3 regions of the Paenibacillus sp. J23TS9 genome follow, and region 2 is predicted to be linked to each of the others. Evidence: predicted binding sites of a transcription regulator. Region 2 holds the regulator's gene; each other region holds the start of a gene.
What was found. Region 2 encodes Rex, which represses fermentation and respiration genes when NADH is low (regulators of the CRP and FNR family bind a similar motif). Its sites were predicted from a motif close to TTGTGAAATATTTCACAA; they were not measured.
Positions count from the first base shown of each region.

Region 1: a site for Rex is predicted at 5,021-5,038, ahead of hcp (hydroxylamine reductase). Genes of this name have one in related genera too.
Region 3: a site for Rex is predicted at 5,239-5,256, ahead of KJS65_RS16910 (helical membrane plugin domain-containing protein). Genes of this name have one in related genera too.

Region 1 covers NZ_BOSG01000006.1:261,892-269,600, forward strand. The annotation lists gene KJS65_RS26955 (ABC transporter permease) at 1-437, opposite strand, end outside; gene KJS65_RS26960 (TetR/AcrR family transcriptional regulator) at 552-1,196, opposite strand; gene KJS65_RS26965 (thiamine pyrophosphate-dependent enzyme) at 1,457-3,754, opposite strand; gene KJS65_RS26970 (2-oxoacid:acceptor oxidoreductase family protein) at 3,751-4,773, opposite strand; gene hcp (hydroxylamine reductase) at 5,171-6,859, shown strand; gene KJS65_RS26980 (multidrug effflux MFS transporter) at 7,055-7,709, opposite strand, start outside.
Region 2 covers NZ_BOSG01000001.1:749,172-756,880, forward strand. The annotation lists gene dinG (ATP-dependent DNA helicase DinG) at 1-2,803, shown strand, start outside; gene KJS65_RS03855 (redox-sensing transcriptional repressor Rex) at 2,872-3,537, shown strand; gene KJS65_RS03860 (amidohydrolase) at 3,524-4,825, shown strand; gene KJS65_RS03865 (cell wall elongation regulator TseB-like domain-containing protein) at 4,853-5,368, shown strand; gene KJS65_RS03870 (hypothetical protein) at 5,676-6,200, shown strand; gene KJS65_RS03875 (AAA family ATPase) at 6,200-7,702, shown strand.
Region 3 covers NZ_BOSG01000002.1:275,181-282,889, forward strand. The annotation lists gene KJS65_RS16880 (PocR ligand-binding domain-containing protein) at 1-355, shown strand, start outside; gene KJS65_RS16885 (DUF4179 domain-containing protein) at 488-2,110, opposite strand; gene KJS65_RS16890 (RNA polymerase sigma factor) at 2,058-2,663, opposite strand; gene KJS65_RS16895 (MBL fold metallo-hydrolase) at 2,958-3,674, shown strand; gene KJS65_RS16900 (TetR/AcrR family transcriptional regulator) at 3,677-4,246, shown strand; gene KJS65_RS16905 (CcdC family protein) at 4,406-4,927, shown strand; gene KJS65_RS16910 (helical membrane plugin domain-containing protein) at 5,455-5,895, shown strand; gene KJS65_RS16915 (NAD(P)/FAD-dependent oxidoreductase) at 5,933-7,111, shown strand; gene KJS65_RS16920 (FUSC family protein) at 7,195-7,709, opposite strand, start outside.

The sequences.
Region 1 (7,709 bases), on a different contig from region 2:
TCTTGCATGTAGCTTATTGGAACATAAAGCTCTCCGTCGGAGACATGAATGATGTTGCCGTCCAGATCAAGCAAAAAATCGAATTTTTCATTTTGTATACTGAATCCGTTATCCTGAACGCTATTCGTAAGCGAACGGTCACCAAGAATAATTCTAGCGCCATCGATGTTCAAAAATTCGGCGACTTGGAATTCATCGACATTACGATTCTGCTCAGCAAATGATGCAAGACGGGCCGTATTCACTTCACCCGAATGCATCTGTATAAAATGCGGAGTTTTAGCTTGTGTCATGAGCATGTCCAGCGCACCTGAAAGATTGACGACGAGGATCGCGGCGAGAGATACAAGCATAGCTGCGGCAGAGACAAATATCATCGTTGCCAGCGTAATCACTTTGCTCTTTAACATGTCATTGCGTATGATTCGATAATACATGGGCCACCTCTGTCTTCAGGCTTATGAACTGTCTTTAAGTTATACATAAATGTTTCTGAAGCAAGACCACTGCGCACAAGTATTGATGCAGCAGCCGCAAACAATGTGCACATATCAGCTGTTATCAGTAGTTTTGTTGTCAAATATCTTCATGATGTGCATGAGTTCCCCTTGCTTAACTCCCAGCATTCTTTCAATATGGAAGATAAATGCATGCATACGTGCAGCGAGCTCTTCATTCGTCATTTCAATGTAATCATCATCAAAAACCGTATTTGCATAGATCACCACCATCTCCATACACTCGTACGGAAACGGTGTGTTAAACAATCCCTGCTCAATGCCCTCTCGGATCACTCCAGCCAGAATAGGCGTAACCCCGCTGATGATGACTCTTTGAATTTTCTGGTGCATCAACGCATTCTGCGGCTTATGAATATGCTCCATCATTTCTGCGCTGCTTCCGCCACTTATGTTCAAGGCCATAACGACTTGGATAATACGCTCGACGACAGGTATGCTCTTGTTCTCGGCAATTTCCTGAGCTGCATCTAATAGACGGACCTTATACCGATCAATCAGCGCATCCATAATATCTTCCTTCGATTTGAAGTGATGATATAATGTTCCCCGCGCAATCCCAACCTTTTCGAGAATATCGTTGGTACTCGTCCCATCAAAGCCCTTCTGAAAAAAAAGCTCATCTGCCGCATCCAGTATTTCGTTTATACGTTCCTCGGCTTCTTTTACAATCCTCATTTTTCATCCACCCCTAAATAGACCGACTGTCTGTCTGTTAGTCTGATGATAACATGCTATTTCGCTTTGTCAAGAACGTTATGTTGTTGTTAGGCGCTGTTCTCTCAATACATTTACATCGTATAATACGGAAGCTTATAAACCGATAAATGTAAAAAAACCACATCCCTTCTTCGCGGACCGTTTTATCCGTGTCCAAGATTCGGGATGCAGTATATTTAGCTGCCAGGATCTGAATCCTAGTATATTGAATTGAATCATTACAACAGCGGATGCTCATGCTTCGCTTTCAAAATCGACCAGCGCCGCTCCACTTCCTTTTCAAATTCATCAAGCATTTCCTTGTTTTCTTCCTTGAGCAGATGTCTTGATTTGCCCATATATTTCAGCCAGTCGCCGAGCGGTACCCGCTTATTCTTCGCCTCCGGATCGAACGTAATGTTCGTTTGTCCCTGTTCCACTTCATACAGCGGGAAAAAGCATGCATTCACGGCCGCGCGAACGATTGTCTCCCCTTCCTTATCGTCGGACTTCCAGTTCAGCGGGCATGTGATCAGCAGCTTGCCGTAGACGGTACCTACATTCTGGGAGTACCACTGCGCTTTTGCCGCCTTTTTTACAAGGTCCTGCGGGAATGCCTCCGTCCCCGTAAATACGTACGGAATATGCGCAGCCGCCATCATTTGCACCGTATCTTTGTGATGAAACGTTTTGCCCTGCTGCTGTTTGCCGACGCCGGAAGTACTGGTCATGTGGCCTAAAGGCGTAGAATACGAAAGCTGTGCCCCGGTGTTCATGTAGCCTTCATTATCGTATTCCAGAATGATCAGATTATGGCCCCGCAGCGCCGTCCCGATAGCCGAACCCATCCCGATGTCCATGCCGCCGTCGCCGGTCACCATTACAAACGTAAAGTCCTCGGGAACATCGATTTCGCCCCGGCGTTTCTTCTCTAGGAACGCCTCTACCGTGCCGGATAACGTCGCCGGTCCGTTCTGGAACAAGTTATGAATGAAGCTCTGTTTATGCGAGTTATACGGATAACCCGTCGTGGTGATATAAGCGCAGCCGGTATGAAACAACGTGACGACATTGCCTTCGATCCCTTTGAAAAAGAGCTCCAGCGCCGGGAAAATACCGCAGCCCGGGCAGGCTCCGTGACCGGAAGCAAACCGCTTCGGTTTGGCGGCAAGTGCCCGCATCGGCGGCGCCTTAACGGACAGCTTGTTCGTCGCCTCATCCATCTTCACCGTGATCAGGCCGGATTTAAAGCTGTCGCCGTTCATCGGCGCGATGACTGGCTGCAGCTTGTGCGCCTCATCTCCCGGCGTTTGGCCGTAATAATCAAACGGAACCTTGGCATACCCCAGCTCCATGGCCTCCAGCGCCAAGGCAAAAAAAGCTTCCGCGTCATCCGCGTAATAGTCTTTCCCGCCGAGGCCGAAGATGCGGGACAGCACAATCGGCTGCGGACCGCGGATTTCCTGCAGGGCCGCTTTGACCTCATGCGTCAAATTGCCTCCTTGTGCGCCGTAAGAATCGGCGCGTTCACCGACCAGTAGCGCCTTGACGCCCGTCAGCGCCTCGCGGATTTCCTTGGCCGGGAACGGCCGGAGAATATTCGGGCTGATCACGCCCGCTTTGATTCCTTGCGCCCGCAGCCGGTCCACGACGTCTTTGGAGGATTCGGCTGCCGAATTGAGCAGGAACAGAGCCACCTCCGCGTCTTCCATGCGGTACAGATCAAGCGGCGAATAGGATCTTCCGGACAGTGCGGCGTACTCCTCCGCCACTTCCTTGAATACCTCGCCCGCACGGTACATGGCGTTCGATTGCTGGAAGTGGTTGTTCATCAAGTCGTCGCCGTTCATGTAAGCCCCAACGACGATCGGCTTGTTCTCGTCCAGCACATGCGGAAATTCCGGCGGCTGTTCCCCTACGAACTCACGGACGGTTTCCCGGCTCGTAAATATGTGCACCCGGCGTTTCTGGTGCGACGTGAAAAATCCGTCATACGCCACGATGACCGGCAGGCGCACGTCTTCATGCTCGGCGATTCGCAGCGCCATGATGTTCAGGTCATACACCGCCTGCGGTGAACGGGCCGTCAGAATCACCCAGCCCGTATTGAGGCCGTAGTAGAGATCCGAGTGGTCACCGCGGATATCCAGCGGGCCACTGACCGCCCGCGTCACCAGGTTCATGACCATCGGGAAACGGGTGCCCGCCTGCACGGGCAGCTGTTCGATCATATACAGGAACCCGTTCGCGCTGGTCGCATTGAATACCCGCGCTCCGGCTGCGGCTGCGCCGTAACAGATTCCCGCCGAGCCGTGTTCGCCGTCAGCCGGAATGAGCTTGATGTCGTGTTCGCCGCGCGTCCGCATCATGTCAAGATATTGGGCGATTTCCGTAGACGGTGTAATCGGAAAATAACCCATGATGTGATAATTGATCTGGGCAGCTGCCATGGCGGCCATTTCGTTGCCCGATTCGAAGACCGCCGTTTGGGCGGCAGGCATCTCGTGCTCGGTTGCTTCTTGGATTTTCATGTTCATGATCTGACTCCCTCCGCGGTTAAATAGGGGAATGCTTGCGGCACACGGTGCTGCTCCGCATAATGCGGCTCTTCCAACATGGCGGCCAAAGCGGTGGTCGGGCAAGCTTCCACGCATTTCAAGCAGCCTTTGCAATACTGGTAATCGATGCCTTTCATAAACATCTGCAGGTTGCCGCGTTTATCCGGTTTCTGCTCCCACACGATGCAGAAATCCGGGCATACCGTATCGCAGGCGGCGCAGTGAATGCAGTCCTCGATCTTGTATTCCGGCAAATATCCCTGCCGGGAGGCGCTAAGGTCCTTCAGGATGCTGTTGGCCGTCACGTTCAGGATCCCGCCGGGCTCCTGCGTTTCAAATCCGAGAACCGGCTGCGGTCTTGCGAAAGCCACCGGGTCTATAAGCCCTGTGCCATTTCCCAAGGAAAGGAACCGGACTTCGTGATACCCTCTGTCAAAGGTCCGCAAATTCGCTTCCACGAGGTGTGGCAGCTTTTTCTCAAACGTTGTGCGGATAACCTGCCGCATATCGTCCGGGTTCAGGAAGCTGCATATCCGGAACAAGGCGCCCAGCATCGCCGTATTGACTTTCGTTTTTTCCTCAACGGCAATGTTCAGCGCATCAATCACCGCAAGCGTTCCCTGCGTCATGTTCAGATCCGCGGCAACTTCGGCAAGGTCTCTCGACGTATTCACAAGTACCGTTCCATCAGGCTGTAATCCGCTTATGACATCTATCGTCTTATACAATGCTTCATGAAATACACCGACGACATGCGGCTGCTCAATGGGACTGTGATCGCGGATTTCCACCCCGGGATCGCAGAACCTTACGAAACTCTTCACCGGCGACCCTTTTTTCTCCGAGCCGTAGCTGGAAAAATTAGAACCGTTAAGGCCGGAGCCGGTTACCCCGGCTTCGGCCAGCATTTTCCCGGCCAGATTGGCGCCAAGCCCGCCGATGGATTCGAGACGGATCTCGAAAAATCCCAGTTCATTTTTGTGAGGCAATATCGACATATTCTCTCTCCTCATTTCTTCTAGAGGTAGTTCAAAAAGACCGCTTTTGATCACGAAGTAAATCGGAGAAGCAGATTCGGCATCGAATCTAGAATTCAGCCGGGCCTTCCGGTGCTCACGTACCCACAAGTACGCTCCGCTCCTCAGTCCCTAGCTTCATCCAATCTTCTTGGTGCTGAAAACCGTCCTTTTTGAACATTCATTTATAAGTCCATAAATCCAGTTTAAAAGAACAATCCGACAGGCTTTGTGATTTAACACACAAACTTAAAAAATGGTGATTGGAATCACCTTTCCGGTTATCGCAGCGGAGTATACTGTGTCTGACAGTCCAATGACAACGCGGACTTATGTGGACCTTAGGCAACCAATAACTCACGAAACCGGGGGAGAAATAATGACTAACATCGCGACAGAGAAGGCCTTAAATCATCAGCCGTCCATGTTCTGCTTTCAATGCCAGGAAGCATCCAAAGGAACCGGCTGCACCCTTGTCGGCGTATGCGGCAAACCGCATGACGTGGCGAACCTGCAGGATCTGCTGATCTATCTGCTGAAAGGGATCTCTTTTCTCAGTCAGGATGTCCGGCTGCCGGAATTCCTTGAACAGCGCGTATCGCTGTTTATCATGGACTCCTTGTTTGCAACCATTACGAACGCCAATTTTGACCGCGAGGTGTTTGTGGGGAGAATCCGGGAAGCCATGGCGCTCCGCGGCGAGGTGCGCGCCTATTATAACGAGCAATATCCGGAAGGAACCGCTAATTTCCCGGATGCTGCCGTCTGGGAAGCGGATCATGAAACCGCATTGGATGAAAAAGCGCGCACTGTCGGTGTCCTATCAACCCGCAATGAAGACATCCGCTCGCTGCGCGAATTGATTACGTACGGCTTGAAGGGAATGGCTGCTTACACGTACCATGCGCTTCACCTGGAGAGAGACGACAACGAATTGAACCGGTTCATGCGCCGCGCGCTTGCGGCTACGCTGGACGATAGCCTTGAAGTGCAGGATCTCGTCGCTTTGACGATGGAAACTGGCAAGTACGGCGTGAACGCCATGGCAATGCTGGACGAAGCGAATACTTCCGTTTACGGAAATCCGGAAATTACGAAGGTTAATATCGGGGTTAGAAACCGGCCCGGCATTCTCATCAGCGGCCACGACCTGAAGGATTTGGAAGAGCTGCTGAAGCAGACGGAAGGGACCGGCGTGGACGTATACACTCACAGTGAAATGCTGCCTGCCCACTATTATCCGGCATTCAAGAAATATGAGCATTTTGTAGGCAATTACGGAAATGCCTGGTGGAAGCAAAACAGCGAATTCGCATCCTTTAACGGGCCGATTCTGATGACGACCAACTGTATCGTTCCGCCAAAGGACAGTTATAAGGACCGCATTTATACCACGGGCAACACCGGCTTCCCGGGCGTCCGCCATATCCCGGAGGCAGAGGACGGCGCTGCCAAGGACTTCTCCGCACTGATCGAGCAAGCGAAAGGATGCCCGGCCCCGACGGAGCTTGAAACCGGCGAGATCATCGGCGGCTTCGCCCATGCCGCCGTGATGAACGTGGCTGATCAAGTTGTCGACGCCGTAAAGTCCGGCGCGATCCGCCGGTTCTTCGTCATGGCCGGCTGCGACGGACGGATGAAATCCCGCAATTATTACACCGATTTTGCGGCAGAGCTTCCGAAAGACACGGTCATCCTGACTGCAGGCTGTGCCAAATATAAATACAACAAGCTTGCCTTAGGCGAAATCGGCGGCATTCCGCGGGTTCTGGATGCCGGGCAATGCAATGATTCCTACTCCCTGGTCGTCATTGCTTTGAAGCTGAAGGGAGTATTCGGCCTAGAGGATATCAACGAGCTGCCGATTTCCTACAACATTGCCTGGTACGAGCAAAAAGCGGTGATCGTGCTGCTTGCCCTGCTGTATCTTGGCGTCAAAAATATTCATCTGGGCCCTACGCTTCCCGCATTCCTGTCGCCAAACGTGGCCAAAGTCCTCGTGGATAACTTCGGGATCGGCGGCATTACCAATGTGGAAGACGATATGAACATGTTCCTTGGTGCCTGATAAACCAATGCCCCTAACCGGGGCATTGGTTTTTATACAAAGCTTGTTTGCGCTCGATTCGCCCTTGCGTAAAATAAAAACGTTTTCTGCCCGTTAGTTAAGGAAAAAGGCAGCCGGCTTTTGGGTCGGCTGCCTTCAAATGTATTCATTGAGCTATCGTTTCCCATTAGCTTAACTACACAAACTCAGTCTGACCTAAAAATTAGGCTCGGATTGGGCTTGTTGTGATGCTCCACGCGGAACTTTTCTTACCAGAACGAAATAAGCGAGCATTGCTGCAGTGCTCGTCGCTAAAATAATTACGCCTAGCGGAACCGCGGTGTTTTCACCTGCGATACCAACCAGAGGAGCAACCACCGCACCTAGAAGAAAAGGTATGACACCCAACAGCGCGGCAGCACTTCCCGCCATATTGGCCTGTCTCTCCATTGCAAGCGGAAATGCTGCAGTTGATGTAATACCTATTGAACAAACAAAGAAAAACAGCGGTATGACCAAGGTGAAAAGTGGACCATGGACTACAGCTACCACCAAAACGACGATGCTTGCAAATAAGGCCACACATAGGCCAAATAGCAGAAATGCCTGTTCAGATATACGATGCGCCATCCGCCCCACTAATTGCGATCCTATAATCAAGCTAATGCCATTCGATCCGAAAAGCAATGCGAAAACGGCCGGTGTGACGCCGTATATATTTTGATAGATAAAAGGCGTTCCTGAAACATAAGCAAAGACACCGGCGATCATAATTCCCTGTGCCAGCATGTAGCCGACAAACTGGCGATCGCGCAAGAGAAGCCCGTAGCTCCGCAATTGGTTTGCGAAGTTGGGTGTTTCGCGTCTTTCA
Region 2 (7,709 bases):
TGAAATTATTCAAGTTGGACTTGCCATCATAGAAGAAGATTTGACGATTTCCCGTGTTTATGGTTCCTATGTGAAACCTGGTGTGGAAATTCCGCCTTTTATTACCGGTCTGACAGGCATAACGGAAGCGGATGTTGCAGATGCACCATCGCTGGAAGAGATGCTCATGGAGCTTGTCCCTATGCTGGATGATGTCATTCTTGTAGGACATAATGTTGCGTTTGACTTTAATTTTCTGCAGAATGCGCTGGACCGCAGCGGATATTTGCCGTTTTCCGGCCGGATCCTGGATACACTGGACTTTCTTAAAATATGTTTTCCGTCCCTGACTTCATATCAATTGGGGCAGGTGACAGCGCATTTTCAAATAAAGCATGATCATCCGCATCAAGCCGATAGCGATGCATTAGCTACAGCCTATGTATTGTTAAAATGTCTGGATGAGCTGGATGATCTTCCTCTGATTACTTTGCAGCGCTTAAGTGAGCTTTTTGCAGAGGAAGACAGTGACCTCGGCTGGTTTTTCGACGGTCTGTGTCAACAAAAGGAACAAGAGCCGATACAGGACCTGAACAGCCATACCTTTTACCGCCAACTGGCGCTTGCTGTGGATGATTGGACTGAAATGAAGCCGCCGAGAGAGGAATCGGATGATAATCCACTTTCGGGAGTCGATTTCAAAGAGTATCTTGATGAGATTCAGAAACGGTTAAAAGGTATTATGCCCCAATATGAAGAGCGTGAACCGCAGTCGATTATGTTCGAAGAAGTGATGAATGCCCTGGATCAGGACAAGCATCTACTAATTGAGGCAGGTACGGGCACTGGTAAATCTTTGGGTTACCTGATCCCTTCCATATATCAAAGCGTGAAGCAGCAGCAAAAAGTGATGGTTAGCACGCATACCATTAACCTTCAGGAACAGCTCCGTGAACGGGATGTGCCTCTATTAACACAGGTTGTGCCGTTCCCCTTCAAGGCCGCTGTCTTTAAGGGCAGACAACACTATTTGTGTTTGAGAAAATTTGAACATAAAATAAACAGAAGAGACTTCTTTAATCCCAAGGAAGACACGATAACGGCGGCACAGATGATCGTCTGGCTGGCCCAAACCGAAAATGGGGATGATGAAGAGCTGAATCTCGGCGGGCGTGGCGGCGACTTCTGGGAAACCGTAAGCAGTGATTCCGATTCATGCCTCGGACGAGGCTGCCCATGGTTCCGCAAATGTTATTACCACCGGGCGAAGCATGAAGCAGGCATCGCGGATGTGGTCGTTACGAACCACTCCAAGCTCTTCACCGATGTGAAAGCAGGCCATCAGCTTCTGCCTGCATATGAGCGTCTGGTGATCGATGAAGCGCATCATTTGGAGGATGTGGCAGGCAAGCATCTCGGACTTAATATGAAATATTTCAGTGTGGTCCACACGCTTACCCGCCTGTACAAGGATGGCCGCAGCGGTCAGCTTCCTGCACTACGCCAGCAGCTCCAGTCCTCGGGACAGGAACGCGCCGGAGACTGGATTGCGGCAATCGACCGCATCAGTGAGGATCTGGTCGATGTCAAAGAGAACTGGGATAAGCTCAGCGAATCCCTCTTTAGTCTCATTCCGGAGCGTAATGATGCTGCACCTGGTGATGCCGGTCAGTTTGTACTTCGTTTGCAGCCTGGCAAATGGCCTCAGGAATGGGAGACGCTCAAGGCGCTGGAAAACCAAAATCATGTTAAAATCAGCGAAATTGTGCGCCGCGGGGAGAAAATGCTTGCAGAGTACAAGGAGGATGAAGACGATTACAGCGCGGACAGCCTGATCACGGATCTAAGCGGTCTATTTAAGGATTTGGCAGTCGAGCGGGATGATCTTCGTTTCTTCATGAATCTTAATGATGAGACCGTTGTATACTGGATGGAAGCCAGCAGCCATTACCGGAGCAAGTCACTCCAGCTGTACGCTGTTCCCGTCGATGTAAGCAAGCAGCTCAAGGATTTGTTCTTTGATAAGAAAAAAAGCGTCATATTGACGTCTGCCACGTTGTCTGTGGATAAATCATTCCAATACATGATTGATAATCTGGGATTGCAAGAGGATCAGGAAAACGGGCGATTGGTCTCTGTGCAGCTTCCTTCTCCATTCAATTATCGGGATCAGGCTTTACTGGTGATTCCGCGTGATTTTCCAAGTGTAAAAGGAAGTGTCGGAGATGCAGTGTTTGTGAATACACTGGTTCAATCTTTGGCGGATACCGCGGTTGCTACCCACGGAAGAATGCTCGTATTGTTTACTTCTTACCGCATGCTAAGGCAGGTCCATGAGCCACTCAAAAATGCACTTGCCAGCAGCGATATAACTGTATTAGGCCAAGGTGTTGACAGCGGCAGCCGCACCAAACTCATCCGCAGATTCCAAGACAGCAGCGCTTCTGTACTGCTCGGTACAAGCAGCTTCTGGGAAGGTGTGGATATTCCCGGAGAAGCGCTGACTTGTCTGGCTATTGTAAGGCTGCCATTCCAACCGCCGAACCATCCGCTCGTTGAGGCAAAAAGCGAACTGCTGCAGCGGCAGAAGAAAAACCCGTTTATGAAGCTTTCTGTGCCGCAGGCGGTTATTCGCTTCAAACAGGGCTTTGGTCGGCTGGTACGTACGGCAAATGATCGTGGGATTGTTATTGTATACGATACGCGTGTGATTGAATCCTATTACGGCAAGTACTTCCTATACTCATTGCCAGGACCCAAAATGGAACATATGATTACTGAAAAAATGGTTCCTCGCATATCCGAATGGCTTCATGAGGGCTAAGCATGCATCCGAATCAATTGACTGAAAAACATGTATATAAATTAAGCTGTTAAATAGGGGGAGCAAGCATGAAATCGGAGAAAATATCCGAAGCGGTTGTCCGCAGATTGCCTGTGTATTTAAGATACTTGAATGATCTGAATAAACGCGAGGTATCCACAGTATCATCACAGGAGCTCGGACTGAAGCTGGATTTGAATCCTGCACAGATTCGTAAGGATCTGGCTTATTTCGGGGATTTTGGCCGCAAGGGGATTGGTTACGATGTATCGTACCTGATCGAGAAAATTCGCCATATCCTGAATCTGGACCAGCAGATCAATGCCGTGCTCGTTGGAGCCGGTAATCTGGGTCACGCGCTATCGAATTATAACTTATACCTTCGGGAAAATATCAAGATTGTCGCTGTATTCGATGAGAATCCCAAAAAGGTAGGAACGCGCATCAGTACCTTAACGGTTCAGTCGATGGATGAAATTAGTGAAACGATCAAAGGCCAGAACATCCGTATTGGGATTATTACGGTTCCTGATGTTGAAGCGCAGAATGTGGCAGATAAGTTGATTACCGCCGGTATTGAGGCTATTCTCAACTTCGCACCAACCATTTTGAAGGCGCCTGCGAACATCCGGATCCATGCGGCTGATTTCACAACAGATCTGCTGAGTCTGGCTTATTATTTGGACAATGGAAAGGACGATTCTGCGGATGACGGAGAACATAAAGACAAATAAATGGGTAATTAAGAACGGAAGCTTTGCGGTTTCTGATGCAGACAAGCCGGTGATTCACGGCTGTATGGTGATCGAGGATGACATGATTACTTATATAGGAGAGGAAATGCCTGAGATCGAAAGCGATGTTTCTGTCGTGGATGGAACTCACCTTTTCTTCATGCCAGGACTGGTTAACACCCATGGTCATGCTGCCATGTCACTGCTGCGCGGGTATGGTGATGACCTTGCGCTGCAAATTTGGCTGGAAGAAAAAATGTGGCCTATGGAGGCTAAATTTACTTCTTCAGATGTGTACTGGGGCACTTCACTGTCCGTACTGGAAATGCTGAAAGGCGGTACCACTACGTTCCTGGATATGTATGACCATATGGACCAAGTCGCTAAGGTGGTTAAGGAATCGGGCATGCGTGCATCACTTATGCGCGGGGTTATTGGTCTGTGTCCAGAAGAGGTTCAGCGCCATAAGCTGAATGAAGCTATCGCGTTTGCACGTGACTGGAACGGACAAGCAGACGGTCGTATCACGACTATGATCTCACCACATGCACCATATACCTGCCCTCCGGACTTTATCGAAAAGTTTGTGCAGGCAGCCCATGACATGGATCTGCCGATGCATACCCATATGTCCGAGACGAAGGCTGAAGTGGAACAAAATGTCCGCGATTATGGAGTTCGTCCGGTCGCCCACTTAGAGAAGCTTGGCATGTTCTCGCGTCCTTCTCTGGTGGCACATGCTGTGCATCTGACGGATGAGGAAATTGAAATTCTGGCTGCTAATCATGTTGCTGTCTCCCATAACCCGGGAAGCAATCTGAAGCTGGCCAGTGGGGTGGCCCGCGTAACAGACCTGCTCAAAGCAGGAGTAACCGTATCGCTGGGTACCGATGGAGCGGCAAGCAATAATAATTTGGATATGTTTGAAGAAATGCGTCTTGCGGCATTGATTCATAAAGGTGTTTCCGGCGATCCTACTGCTATTCCTGCAGCCGAAGCACTCAAAATGGGTACGGTGTATGGGGCTCAATCGCTCTTTTTGAAAAATGTGGGTACGCTGGCTCCGGGGATGAAGGCAGATTTCATCGCCCTGAATACGGATCAGGCGCATTTCCTGCCACATACCGATCTTATCTCACATGCTATTTACTCCGCTTGCAGCAAGGATGTTGAGCATGTTTGGGTAGACGGCAAGCAAATTGTGAAACATGGCGCCTGTCTGACGCTGGACGAAGAGCGGATCCGCCGGGAAGCCCAAGCCGCTTTTGATGGTCTTCTGTCCCGATAAGGACGGAGGGCCTCAGAAAGGGAGCTTATGTTAAAGAATAAAAAAACGTGGATATTTCTCGGAATACTGTTACTCCTGCTGCTTGGGTTCGGTTCTTATCGTTATTACATATATGTAACGCAGGATATCCGCGCAGAAGAAACGGCAGCCATTCTCAAAGCCAAACAGGATACCAGTCTGGTAAAGGTGACCGAGGCAGAGAAATCAGTTTGGGACACGATCTGCTGGGCTATTGAAGGGTTGGATAAAGAGAACCGGCCAATTATGGTGTGGGTGACAATGGATGAGAACGGAAAGGTCAAGTCGGGAGAGGGAGCGGTTCATGAGGAGCTGCTTTCAAACGGTTTGTCCGAAGCCCAGATCAAAGAAAAGATTCAAAAGGAAATACCGGATTTGGACAAAATGAGACTGCTGCCTGGAACGTATAACGGAGAATATGCTTGGCAGCTGTTTTACCGCTCTAAGGACCACTATTACTATCAATTCTATCGTTTCAGCGATGGACAAAGTATTGGTGGACCATTTACTCTGCCGAATAGGTGAAAAATCATCCTGAAAATGGAAGAACCTCATTGAAAAATGGGGTTCTTTGGTGTGTACAGGATAAAATTTTAAATAATTTCACACTTTACCTTCGAAATCATATATACGATGTGATATACTTTTATTTGTATTCATGAGATATAAGATATGCAGCTCGATGTATCGGCTGTATTGATGTTGATAGAATAGAGCCTGAATAACCGTGACAAGAAGCTGCTGCCATAGCCTCCTTTGCCGCGGTTGTCTATTTTTTGTATGATGTAACTAGGTAATCTAGTTTTTTCAATTTTGAGAGGAGGACAACTGTTTGAAACTACGTCCAATACCTATTGTGCTTACTGTTGTTGTTTCAGCTGCAATATTGTTTGGTGGCTGGTTCTTTTACCGGCAGACAACCATGCAAGGGCCGCTTCAAAAAATTGTCCAGGATTATAAGGGCGTTAATAATGCTCAATTTAATATTAACCGCAATCAGATCAATTTGAAACTTGATTTGAAGCCGGAAACGAATTTATCTGGTCTTGTCGATCAGATTACGACGAAAGGTAAGTCGGTTGTAGGGAGCCGCACATTGAAATTCGATTTTGTAGATCATTCCTCCGACAAGCTGAATCGATATTGGGATTCCGCCATGTTTTCGGTAGCGGAAGCCATGGATAATAAAAAGTATACGGATATTCCTGCGAAATTGCAGGATCTGGCTAAGGATTCAGGGATCAAAGCCCAAACGGAGATGGACACTAAGAATGTATATATCAGTCTTAGCGATGGAACAGCCAGCAAATTTATCGTATTGCCTCGTGATCCCGCCAAGATAGGGGTGTGGGAATAATGCCAAGATGGATTAAAGAAGTACTCATTGGATTCGTACCCGTGTTGTTTATTTTCCTTGCTTTCATTGGTGTTAATATTATTCCGCTCGTGATCGCAGGACTGATGATCGGCGGCCTGCTGTTCGTAGCCAATATGCGCGGCGGCCTGGCTGTTGGCGCAGGTGCTGAGCGTAAACGTAAAAAGAGTGGTCCTCAGAAGCTCACGTTTGAACAAATCGGCGGCCAAGATAATGCTAAGCAGGAGCTGATGGAAGCTCTCGACTTTTTGATCAAGCATGAAGAAATTCGTAAGCTGGGTATCCGCCCTCTGAAGGGGATTTTGCTGACTGGCCCTCCAGGAACAGGTAAAACACTAATGGCGAAAGCTGCGGCACATTATACGGATTCTGTATTTGTCGCTTCATCAGGCAGTGAGTTCGTAGAAATGTATGTTGGCGTTGGTGCCGGACGTGTCCGCGAGCTTTTCCGTGATGCTCGCAATCGTGCTGCCAAGGAAAATAAGCAAAGCGCCATTATTTTTATTGATGAAATTGATGTTATCGGCGGCAAACGCGAGGGCGGACAGCAGCGTGAATATGACCAGACGCTCAACCAGCTGCTCACCGAGATGGACGGGATTTACTCTTCCGAAAGTCCGCGTATTCTGCTTATTGCAGCCACCAACCGGAAAGAGATGCTGGATAGTGCTCTGCTTCGTCCGGGACGTTTTGACCGGCATATTCAAGTGGACTTGCCTGATAAAAAAGGCCGCAAGCATATTCTTGAGCTTCATGCCAAGAACAAACCGCTTCAGCCCGAAGTGGTCCTGGAAAAGATCGCTGAGGAATCCTATGGCTTCTCCGGTGCCCAGCTTGAAAGTGTGATGAATGAAGCTGCCATTTACGCCATGCGTGAAGGGTTAAAGGAAATCGAACAAAGACATCTGTCGATGTCCATCGATAAGGTTATGATGGGTGAACGTACCGACCGTGAATCTTCACTCGAAGAGAAAAAACGCGTCGCGATTCATGAACTCGGACATGCCATAATGGCAGAGCTTGTCCGTCCGGGGAGCGTCAGCCAGGTTGCACTCAGCCCCCGCGGCAAAGCGCTTGGATATGTGCGCCATAATCCGCAGCAGGAGCAATATTTGTATACAAAATCGTTCCTGGAAGAGCAGATTATGATCGCTTTGGGCGGCGCCGCATCAGAGGAAATATTTTACGGCGGACGCAGTACCGGCTCAAGCAATGATTTTGAGCAGGCGCTGAACATTGTGCAGACCATGATGAAATCCGGGCTCACATCCCTTGGTATTGTGGATCTGGACATGGTGACGAAAGAAGAGCTGATGAAAGAAAACCATATTATTTTGGAAGACCTGATGAAACGGACACGAACCATGCTCGAGGAGCGCCGGACGATCTATGAGCAGTCACTGGATATACTGCTTAAGGAAGAGACGTTATCAGGTGATCAATTTCGGTGTCTATTTCATGAACATTCCCTGTTACCAGCATGAATTGTGA
Region 3 (7,709 bases), on a different contig from region 2:
TGAGTACCGTTCGGTTAATCCGCTGCTGCAGCCCGCTTTCGATTATCTGTACCGCCATAAGCATGAGAACGTCCATTTACAGGATATGGCCAGCCTTTGTCATGTCAGTCCGAGTTATTTCAGCCGTGTGTTCACCCGGGAGACGGGCGAAAATTTCTCCGTATTCGTTCCGCGCCTGAAAATCGAATGGGCCAAGCAGCTGCTGGAGACCACGGATTTATCGGTCAATCAGATCAGCGACGAGCTGGGCTTTGCCGATCCCGGATATTTTATTAAAACCTTCAAGAAATTCGAAAGTTTGACGCCGGCCGTATACCGGAAAATATACTATACAGAGCATGCACAACAGATTTAACAAGAAATCATTTTAATTCTTAGATCATTAGATCATAAGCACATGAAAAAAGAGTACCTCCTTCCGGCATGCAACCGGATCGAAGATACTCTTTTTACTGTTTCCTATATTTTTTTGATATACATACTGAAGTTATGGAGCCTCTGTGCCAAAGTAGCTCTGTGGATCCACGTTTTCGAGTCCGGGAATCGGCTTTCCTTTGGGCAGCTCGAAAGACCAGTTAACGTTGGAGTACCATTTATCCGTCACTGTGCGTATGAGGGTGACTTTTTCTGGCAGTTCGGTCATTTCATACACAATGAAGCCCGGATCTCCGGAAGCCTCCTTCATTTCACCCATGCTGATGGAGCCTCTGAAAGATGTGAAGTATTCTCTTCCATCCGGATCCCTCACAAACCATGCATCTTTATCAAATTCATTTTTAAACGTCCCTTTCATTTGAATTAATCCCGCTGTTTTTTGTTCCTGAAGATTTGGATCCTGACCTATGACGAAACTGCTTAATGTAATCTCATCCCCCTGATCCTTAAATATCACCGGGTGACTTTTAAGTTTGCTTGGAACGAGCTCCACCGAACCGTTGCTCTTCACCGGAATAGAGTATCCGTCCAATACAAATCGAAGCTTTTGCCGGTCATAAGGAAGATATCTGAATGTATAGGTCCAATGCCGTTTACCGGATTGCAGTTCACTCTGCTGCGAAATGATGGTTTCCGGATGCCCGCCCCGACTATTGTTTACGCTCGATATATCTTCACCCTGTTCATTTTCAAAATGGAACATCAGCTTCTGCTGGCTTTCCATGTCTTCAGGAGAGCGTTTCGCTGCTTCGCCGCTCAGGGAGGTGCTCAATTGCAGCTGTACCCCGCTTGGCGTGCGGACCAGCTTTTCCATCTCAATTTGCAATCCGTCAGGAGTGATATACTTTTCATTCAGCGGCGTGATGATATTCAGTGCATTCGCCTTTTTCATATCCACCTTGAACTTGAAATCCCACTTGCCCTTCACGATCTGCTTGGAGAACTGGTTTCCGATCTCCTCCACATGGCCCACCACGTTCAGCTCATCCGTGTGAATTTCCCGGGTAAAAGCAAACGTCAACTTCTCTAGCGTTTTGGAGCCACTCGTTTCCCTGAGTTGCGCTACCTCGTTGCCGTCCAGATCCAGTATACGAAGGTCTGTCCAGCTCACTTGATTAACTACGGGTTCACCCTGCGGATCGGTGATTTTAACGCCCATGACAAGTCTCGTTGTATCGGCAACAACCTCATTAATCTCAATGGTATAACCCTTATCCTTTACTTTCACATGCGGGTTCTGGAGAATGCCGAGCTGACGTGCATCCATGATCCCGCTGTCTGTTGTCTCTTTCGTAAAAATAGATCTCACCCAATCAGCGATAGAAGGCTGCGCATACAACGTGAAGGCGGCTGTCACGATCAGAAGCGAAGCGATCCAGAGTGCACTCTTCTTCATGAAAGGCTTAGAGCTTCGGCGACGCTTAGGGGAAACCGGCTGCGGCGGCCTGGCGGGCTCGATATCCACTTGTTCCAGCGAAGCCATCACCTGCTCAGTAAAGTCGTTCGGAAGGGATTCGGGAAACAGCAGCTCTGTCCATATTTTCTCTTCCTCAGCGGCTGCGTGCATCAAGGACTGGCACTCGGGGCAGATCTCGATATGGAATTCCAGCTCTTCATCCGGTTTATTTCCAGAATGAAGGTACTCTTTTGTCTGAGCAAGCTTCCAGCATCTCATGTTTCATCCCCTCCTCATCCTTAAACTTTTTACGCAGAGACTTTTTCGCCCGATGAAGCCGGTTGCGTACTTTATCTACATCAACGCCGACAATTCCAGCGATTTCTTCATAACTTAGTTCATTCGTATATCTCAGCAAAATGACGATGCGGTATTTATCCGGGAGCTGCTCCAATAACTTGTGCATTTCCCGGCCCGTTTCCTTTCGCAGATAAGCTGCTTCCGGCGTTTCGCTGTGATGCTGTCCTTTGACCAGAACATCATCATCCGCCGGATCCGCTTTTTTTTTCCTTCCGGCATCCCTCATCACATTCACGGCGATGGTGTACATCCAGGAAGCAAAGCTTGATTCTTCCCGAAAACCCGCAAGCTTGCGGTAGGCCTTCAGAAAAGCCTCCTGCGTGTAATCTTGGGCATCCTGCGGACCCGCGCCCATTCCTCGTAACAGACCGTATATTTTATTTTTATGTATTTCAACCAGCTGCGCGAAGCTCTCCTTATCGCCGGCCAATACCTCTCTAACCAGCGCAACGTCCCGTGATGGGTCTATCATAACGATCCTCCTTGCTCTTCATCTGATCTTTATACCTTATAGACGGATGCAGGTCGACTTTATTCTCACTTTTGCACAAAAAAAAGGAGCCCTTCGCAAGAAGGACTCAAAAATCAGATTAGACATATGAAAGGGTTTACAAAACCATTATAGTATGTAAATGTAATTTTGAAAACGCTTTTCTCGTAGTTTATGCCCAAATAGCCTTCGCATAATAAATTAAGATTGCTTTAACTAATATCATTAGTTATAATACTAATAAGATTAGTTTGCGATTATGGGAGGATGATTTTAATGAAAAAAACAACCGTTCACCAGGTTACCCAGCTTGCCTTTATGCCCCGCCTGTTTCCTGTCAACGTGTATCTTGTTGAAGAAGAACAGGGTCTCACCTTGATTGATGCAGGGATGCCGTTCAGTTTTAAGGGTATACAGAATGCTGCGGATTCCCTCGGCAAACCCATAACCCGCATCCTGCTTACCCATGCACATGGTGATCATGTCGGCGCCCTGGATGCGTTAAAAGACGCCATTCCAACAGCCGAAGTATATATATCGCGCCGGGATCAGGCGCTGTTGGCAGGAAGCCGCGACCTCGAAGAGGGAGAGCCCCAAACCCCGGTCAAAGGTGATGTACCCCGGAAAATACGCACCAAGCCCGATCATCTCCTGGAGGACGGCGACCGTGTGGGTTCGCTCCTGGCTGTCGCCTCCCCTGGCCATACTCCTGGCCATATGGCGTTTTTGGATACACGCAGCCAGGTGTTGATTGCCGGGGATGCCTTTCAAATCCGGGGCGGGATGGCCGTATCCGGCCATATGCAGCCGCTGTTCCCTTTTCCGGCGATGGCCACCTGGAATAAGGACGCTGCACTGACAAGCGCACGCCGCCTCGCCGGGCTCCAGCCGTCCTGGCTTGCTGTTGGACACGGACGGATGCTGGAGCAGCCTGCAGCAGCGATCAGCCGGGCGATCCAGCGTGCTGAAGAGGCTTTCCGGGAGGTGAAATAACAATGGCCAAAATGGGACTCGACCGCCATACGCTTCTCGTTGCCGCAGCCGAGCTGGCCGACGCATCCGGACTGGATTCGCTTACCCTGGCTGCTCTGGCGCAGAAGCTCAATGTGCGCTCCCCTTCCTTATATAATCATGTGAACGGACTCCCGGATTTGCGGGCAGCACTCACTGTCTACTGCCTGCATCTTCTCGTCGAGAAAACGCGTGATGCCGTCATCGGCAAATCCGGCGATGATGCCATTCTCAGCTTATGCGATGCCTATCTCCAGTTTGCACGTTCCCGCCCTGGCCTATATGAGGCCTTTTATAAGGTAAATACACAGGAGCATGAGGATCTGGAGGCAGTCAAAGCGGAGCTGCTGAACCTTTTTTTGCGGATACTGGAGCCTTACGGGCTGGGTGAAAAGAAAACGCTGCATACGATCCGCGGACTGCGCAGTCTTTTGCATGGATTCGCGACGCTCGAGCAGCATGGGGGCTTTCAGATGGATCTTCAGTTGGACGAAAGCGTCCATTATGTGCTGAGGACATTTCTAAAAGGCATGCACGCAGAATCCGCTACATAGGCTGATCCCTGTCGAGCAAAAGGCAGGATGCGAATTGGGATGAATAAAGTTTCCCATAGAGGTAATGATGTCATAGGACGTTCAAGTTTACTTCTTGATGAGTGTGATATAATATAGTTATACGTGATTATTTATCATTTTCAGAGAGGAGTCTTTAACTTGGCTCATATTAGTCCCTCATATCTTCAAATCGGATCTACCGTGGGGGCTCTGGTTATGGCGCTTATGGTCATTTTCGTCCGTTTGAAAGCCAGCGATAGACCAGTAACCATCAAAAAAATACTCATCCCGCCGCTTGGCATGTCAACAGGCTTCCTGATGTTCGTGGCGCCTCAAACACGGATTTCATGGCTATGGGCCGTAGCTGCTTTTCTCGTCGGCTGGTTTTTATTCTCATATCCGTTGATTCGCAGTACCAAATTCGAAGTCTCCGAAGGACAGGTTTTTGCCAGACGCTCCAAGAGCTTCGTGGTTATCCTATTCGTTCTGCTCATTGTCCGTACCGTTCTTCATCAGGTCATTGACAAGTATGTCTCGATCCCGCAATCCGGTGCGCTCTTCTTCCTGCTGGCATTCGGCATGATCGTCCGCTGGAGAATTTTCATGCTGAAACAGTATCGAGTCATCGAAGCAGCCGGCGAACTGAACGGCAAACCGATCAGCCCGGAAACGCCCCACTAATCGTAAAATAAAGTAACTTCATTAAACCGCTCCCGGCACGGATTTGCACCGGAGGGCGGTTTTTTGCGTCTCAATGATCAATTTCATGTGATCAAAACATCATTAACCAATCAGGTCATCAAGCTGCTCTGCTTGGTGGCCTCTTTTCATTAAACATTGTGCATACTGCCAAGATGAATTGAAGAACCTATGGAAGGACAACTGCGGAAAGGGATGAATTACTGTTATTTTCCTATTCACAGTGGTTTTCATCACGTTTTTGGCGTAAAAATAAAGCAAAACAGAGAATATCGGACCAAGAAGACGTATATATGTGTAAAACTTCACAATTTGATCTATCACTCTTAAATGCTTCATTATCCTTTTAGAGAGCATTATGTTAACATATGTAGTGGTAATTTAGATTTTCGGCCTTTTTCGTTACGAGGAAGGTCCCCAGGTTATAGACCCCTCTGCCTAAAAAGGGTCTATCAGCCCTTTTTTATAATAAAACTAAGCATTGCTGCTTACGCAAAGGAGAAATGGACATGTCAGAAACAATTACTGATGCAACGACAGAACAAGCAAACACGCCTGTCAGCCAAGATCAAAATGATTTGCTGGACCAGCTGCTCAAGCCTGAGGTTCAGGAATCTTTGACTACTCTGGTCAACCATCTTCCAAAGCTGACTGAGCTTGTGAATGTATTGACAAAGTCTTATGACTTCGCTCAATCCGTAGCTACGGACAAAACACTGAAAAGTGACACTGTAGGTGCGATTCAGGAAATGGCTTCCCCGGTGATCAAATCCGCTAAGAATGTCGCAGCGAACGTGATCGAGGCTAAAGACCGTGCTGAAGAGAGTCATGAAGTGATCGGTCTTTTTGGTATGCTCAAATTGCTGAAAGACCCGCAAGCGCAAAAAATGTTCCGTTTTGTGAACGCATATCTCCAGGTTTCTGCTGAACGCGCTAAAGAACAACAATAATTCTCTTAATTTTACCAGTAAGGACGGAGGAAAAACTATGTCAAAACATATTGTCATTTTGGGTGCAGGATATGGCGGACTTCTCTCTGCTATGACCTTGCGCAAATATCTTAACAAAGATCAAGCGCGTGTCACCGTGGTGAACCAATATCCGACTCACCAAATCATTACCGAGCTTCACCGTCTGGCTGCAGGCAGCATCGAGGAAAAAGCGATCGCTATGCCTCTTGACAAACTGTTCAAAGGTAAAGACATCGATCTGAAAATCGCAAAGGTTGATTCTTTCTCTGTAGACAGCAAAGAAGTAAAACTGTCCGACGGCTCCAAGCTCTCTTATGATGCCCTCGTTGTCGCTCTCGGAAGTATCACTGCATACTTTGGTATTCCGGGACTTGATAAGTACAGCATGGTTCTGAAATCCGCTGAAGATGCAAACCGCATCCACCAGCACATTGAAGACCGCATTAAAGCTTATTCGCAAACTAAAGATGCAGCTGATGCAACCATCCTGATCGGCGGCGGCGGCTTAACCGGCGTTGAGCTTGTTGGTGAAATTGCCGACATTATGCCAAAATTGGCTCGTAAATACGGCGTAGACCCAGGCGAAGTTAAACTGCTGCTGGTTGAAGCTGGCCCTAAAATCCTGCCCGTACTTCCAGATCATCTTATCGACCGCGCGAAAGCAAGTCTTGAAAACCGCGGCGTAACATTCCTGACAGGTCTTCCTGTAACGAACGTGGAAGGCAACGTCGTTGACCTGAAAGACGGTCAAAAAATCGTTACCAACACCTTCGTATGGACTGGCGGCGTTCAAGGCAACCCACTCGTTGGGGAATCCGGCCTCGAAGTTAACCGCGGACGTGCAACGGTGAATGAATTCATGCAATCCACATCCCATAAAGATGTATTTGTAGCTGGTGACAGCGCTGTTGTCTTTGATGCAACAGGCCGTCCTTATCCTCCAACAGCTCAAATCGCTTGGCAAATGGGCGAGCTGATCGGCTACAACCTGTATGCTTACCTGACTGACAAGGCATCCCAGACCTTTGATCCGGTGAACTCCGGCACACTGGCCAGCCTTGGACGCAAAGATGCTGTAGCTACGGTTGGCGAAAACAACATCTCCCTTAAAGGACTGCCAGCAACCATGATGAAGGAGGCAAGTAACATCCGTTACCTCTCCCACATCAAAGCTTTGTTCACACTGGCTTACTAATCATATAAGCAATCAAGAAAAGCCCCGCTCAAATCATCATTTGAGCGGGGCTTTTTACTAATTTCAGCCGGTCAGCAGCTTGCTTACGTCAGGCTCTTCTCCAGCGTGCTTTGCATGGCAAGCAGCTCCTGCCTTATTTTCGGTGTCAGCGCAAGCTCGGGAACAGCCGGAAGCGTTATGCTGCGCTGCTGCTCGGCACTCTGCGCCATTTTCTCGAACACAAGCAGCAGACGGGCAAGCTCAGGATCAGGCAGTTCGGGCCGATTCGCCGTCCAGGCATAAGAATTCAGCAGGTAACCGAATTGATCGAGTGCCCACACCACGGGCAGCAGCCGCTGCAGCTCCTCCTCGCTTCTCGGGATTTCCCCAAGCGCCGTTGCATAAACCGTAGTCAGGTTAGACAGATGAGTCTTCATGGAACGCTGCTCCCGGCTGTCCTCTGCCTCGTAAGCTGCCGGCTGTTCCGTGAACAGCATGGCAGCAAGCTGGGACTGGCTCCGGATCGTCCGGCCCATCAGATACGGAATCCGGCTTGAGGCGGATCTCCTGCCGAGGATGAGTACACCGATCAGGCCGATAATACTGCCGGTGATGACAT